DNA from 2 places in the Listeria tempestatis genome. Region 2 is predicted to be linked to the other one. Evidence: riboswitches for the same ligand, from Rfam matches in the RefSeq annotation. Region 2 holds a riboswitch; the other holds the start of a gene.
What was found. A riboswitch is a leader RNA that binds a small molecule or an ion and turns the genes downstream of it on or off. The one in region 2 is predicted to bind S-adenosylmethionine.

Region 1: linked by a shared signal. The riboswitch ahead of R8923_RS07745 (methionine ABC transporter ATP-binding protein) and the one ahead of R8923_RS11940 (MetQ/NlpA family ABC transporter substrate-binding protein) in region 2 are both predicted to bind S-adenosylmethionine.

What each region holds. Positions count from the first base shown of each region.
Region 1 is NZ_CAUYTK010000004.1:222,728-224,930, forward strand. Features, by position in the region: gene R8923_RS07745 (methionine ABC transporter ATP-binding protein) at 1-922, opposite strand, end outside; SAM riboswitch class I at 1,002-1,108, opposite strand; gene R8923_RS07750 (hypothetical protein) at 1,160-1,294, opposite strand; gene R8923_RS07755 (sensor histidine kinase) at 1,371-2,203, opposite strand, start outside.
Region 2 is NZ_CAUYTK010000011.1:47,998-50,200, forward strand. Features, by position in the region: gene R8923_RS11935 (aminotransferase class I/II-fold pyridoxal phosphate-dependent enzyme) at 1-828, opposite strand, end outside; SAM riboswitch class I at 981-1,092, shown strand; gene R8923_RS11940 (MetQ/NlpA family ABC transporter substrate-binding protein) at 1,236-2,054, shown strand; gene R8923_RS11945 (methionine ABC transporter ATP-binding protein) at 2,067-2,203, shown strand, end outside.

The DNA.
Region 1 (2,203 bases), on a different contig from region 2:
CGTAAGCACCATTTTGTGTTTGTGTTAAACTGCCGTGAAGCACGTTTAGTGATACATCATGTTGTTTCGCTACTTCCGAAATGACTGGTCTTGTCGCATTTTCACTCATGAAAAGAAGTTTAACGAGTTTGCCCTCCGAGTAATTTTCAAGCAGGAGGCGAATTAATTCTTCCGTTTCATCTGATTCTGTGACTTGTTCAATAAATCGTTTCGTGACAGCTTGTTTCGGATGTTTGAAAACTTCTAACACGTCCCCTAGCTCAACGACCTTCCCAGCTTCCATAACGGCAACGCGGTTACAAATTTTACGGATAACATGCATTTCATGCGTAATGACGATAATCGTCAAATTTAAACGCTTGTTAATATCTAATAGCAGTTCTAAAACTTCATCCGTTGTTTGCGGATCGAGCGCACTTGTAGCTTCATCGCAAAGTAGAACGGTTGGATCATTTGCGAGCGCCCGTGCAATACCAACACGCTGTTTTTGACCGCCACTAAGTTCCGAGGGGTATGCTTTTTCTTTCCCTTCAAGTCCGACTAAGCGGATGAGTTCGTTTACACGTTCTTTGCGTTTTTGTCCGCGTACACCTGCAATTTCTAGTGGGAACGCGATATTATCAAAAACCGTTCGCGACCACAACAAATTAAAATGTTGAAAAATCATCCCAATTTTTTGCCGAGCCTTCCGAAGTTCTCGCCCGCGAATTTGACTTACTACCTTACCGTTTACATCAACTTGTCCCGCTGTCGGAAGTTCCAAACCGTTGAACAGCCTGATTAGACTACTTTTCCCTGCGCCAGAATAACCAATGACACCGAAAATTTCACCTTCTGCGATTTCCAAACTAACATCATCAACGGCTCGTACCTTATTCCTTCTTGTCGTGTAGTCTTTTACTACATTTTGGAGTGTTATCATTCGCTTCACCTTTTTCTCTCAATATAAAAAGCCTTTCTGCATGAGCAGAAAGGCACGAATTTAACGTTGTACGACTTTCTTCTCATCTTTCAGAACCAATTTTGTCCTGTATGAATTAGCACCTTAAGTGTGTACTTAGGTTGCTGGGCTTCGTCGGGCATATCCCTCCGCCACTCTTGATAAGAATTAAATTTTTAGTGGCGCGTATGAAACGCGTCCTGTTTTTTCATATTACATTTAGAATGCTCTTTTGTCAACAGTAAATTTTGGATTTATGGATGATAGTACGGAGTTCGTTTGGTATGTAAAATAAAAGACAGCGATGACAGTTAAAATTGCAATCGACATAATAAAAAAGCTTTTCTTTGTCATTTCTTCCCCTCCTAGCTTAAATTTTACTTCGCCAAGCTAAAAACACGAGAAAGAAAAAAGAAAGAAAAGCTAAAGATTAGATGAGTGGCAGTTTCACAGTAAATGTTGTTTTATGATGCTTACTTGTTGCCATCACAAGACCGCCGTGGCGCTCCACAATTGATTTTGCAATCGCAAGACCTAGACCCGTTCCTGTCGTTGTACGATTTTTATCTACTTTGTAAAAACGATCGAATAAGTGCGGCAAATCAAGCGCAGGAATTTCCTCACCATAATTAATAACATCAATTACCGCAAAGTCTTCTTCTTTTCGGGCAATTAAATCGATATGTTGATTTCCCTCGCCATATCTCAGTGCATTTGAAAATAGGTTTTCAAAAAGACGCATAATTTGATTGCCATCACCACTTACTACCAAATTGTCCGCCTCATAAGTTTCAATGATTTCCATGCCCTTATCACGTGCAAGTCCATCAAATTCTGCGACAAGTTGGCGGAGCAGCTCGACCATATCTAACCGATCATTTTCCAGCGTATATTCTGCACTTTCTAATCTTGTATAAGAAAATAAATCATCAATGAGCTTATGCAAATGCTTTGCCTTGTCATAAACAAGCTCGGTGTAATATTTGAGTTCGACTTCATCTCGGTAACGATCATCATGAATGTAACTCAAATAGCCTAAAATGGAAGTGAGCGGCGTTCTTAAATCATGTGATACATTTGTGATTAAATCATTTTTCGCCTGTTGCGCTTCTTGTTCCTGCTTCATTAAATTTTCTTGGCGTGAACGCATCTTCTCAATATTCATTTCTAGTTCGCGAATTTCTGGAACAAGACTCATCGTGTCGACTGGGCGGTCAAGACCTAGCGCGTAGTTAATCGTGCGCAGTTGCTTTTTTAGTTTCC
Region 2 (2,203 bases):
GTCCTGAATTGCAGGGAAAAGACTCACATACAGATGATCTTGGATTAAATTGATGGCTTCAATCATTGTTTCGTTTCCGACAGCAAAACCAATTCGCCAGCCGGCCATATTGTATGTTTTGGATAGCGTATACAGCTCAATTCCGACGTCCTTTGCCCCTTTTGTTTGGAGAAAACTAATTGGTTTAGCGCCAAAACCGATAGCCCCGTAAGCGAAATCGTGCACGACTGCAATCTCGTTTTCCTTAGCAAATGAAACGGTGTCTTCGAAAAACGTTTCCGTGGCGATAGCGCCCGTTGGATTGTTCGGATAATTTAAATACATTAACTTCGCATCAGACCGTGTCTCCGCATCTATTTGTGCATAATCTGGTAGAAATTGATTTTCTTCCAAAAGAGGCATTAACTTGTACACGACATCCGCTAAAACCGCCCCGGACAAGTAATCTGGGTAGCCTGGGTCTGGTAAAAGCATTTTCTCCCCTGGGTCAAGAAGACACATTGGCAACTCCACAAGCCCTGTTTTTGTCCCAAATAAAATCGCCACTTCTTTTTCAGGATCTAAAGACACTCCGTACTCTCTTTCATAAAAATCGGCAGCTGCCTTTTTCAGTTCTGCCTTGCCGCGAAACAAAGAATACTTGTGATTTTGCACATCACTTGCGGCATTTTTTAATGCTTCTACGATATTTTGCGGCGTAGGCTGATCAGGATTTCCTTGCCCCAAATTGATGACATCATGCCCTTCTGCAATTTTGCGATTTACATTTTGTACGAGCTTTGAAAAAAACTGCTCTGGCAAGTTTTCAAGCTTTTTAGAAAATCTCATTTCGTACGCCTCCCGTTTTATGTTTCATTGTTAAATATCTTAAAGTTTTCTTGCAATTTTGTCTAGTCTAGAAATAAAAAACATTAAAAAAGCATTGACAACGGTCATAAAAATCGGTATATTTTTACGTAACAAGTTTTTATAATGTAGTTCTCTTATCGAGAGAGGCTGAGGGACTGGCCCGATGACGCCCGGCAACCTAACTTTTTTAAAGTGAAGGTGCTAATTCCAGCAAAATGGCATCGCCATTTTGGCAGATGAGAGGAGTTCGAATACGCAAGACATTCAACTTCTCTATTCTGATGGTAGAGGGGTTTTATTTATGTTCTAAAGGCAGTTGTATCCTTCTCTCAAACTAGAATGTTTATAAAAATTTAAATTCAGAGACATATGGGGAGGAATTTTTTATGAAAAAGAGAACTAAAGGTATTTTGATTGCACTTACTGGAGTAGCATTACTGGCACTTTCTGCTTGTGGCGGAGGTAAATCCGAAGCGCTAAGTACGGAAAAAATTACAATTGGCGTAACAGGTGGCCCGCATCAACAAATTGCGCAGGAAGTGAAAAAATTAGCCAAAAAAGACGGACTTGACATCACCATTAAAACCTTTGATGATTACAACACGCCAAATACTGCACTAAATGATGGGGATTTAGACGCGAATAACTACCAAACCATTCCATTTTTAGACGCACAGAAAAAAGATAAGGGCTATAAAATCGACCAAGTCTTTAAGACGGTTGCTTTTCCAATGGGGATTTACTCCGATGACATTAAAGATATTAAAGAGCTTAAGAAGGGGGATAAAATTGCGGTTCCAAATGATCCTTCGAACGAGTATCGCGGCTTAAAACTTTTTGAAGACGCTGGTGTCATTAAGTTGAAAGACGGCGTGGAAGAAAAAGCAACGAAAAAAGATATCGCGGAAAATCCGCTTGATTTAGAAATCATTGAACTTGAAGCTTCACAAATCCCAGCTCAACTCGGTGAAGTAAAAGCCGCTGCCATTAACACCAATTTTGCAATGGGCGCTGGACTTACAATTAATGACGATTCAATTTTCCATGAACCAACAAAAGACAATCCGTATCCAAATGTGTTCGTTGTACGCACTGAAAACAAAGACGATGAAGTAGTCGACACACTAAAAAAATATTACCATTCCGATGAACTAAGAAGCTTCATTGAAAAAGAATTTAAAGGGTCTGTTGTACCTGCATTTTAGGGAGTTGTAATCATGATTAAACTAGAACATGTTAGCAAGACTTTTAATGTTAACGGGCGAATCGTTCAGGCGGTAAAGGACGTTTCGCTTTCCGTCCAAAAAGGTGAGATTTACGGGGTTGTGGGTTATAGCGGCGCCGGAAAAAGTAC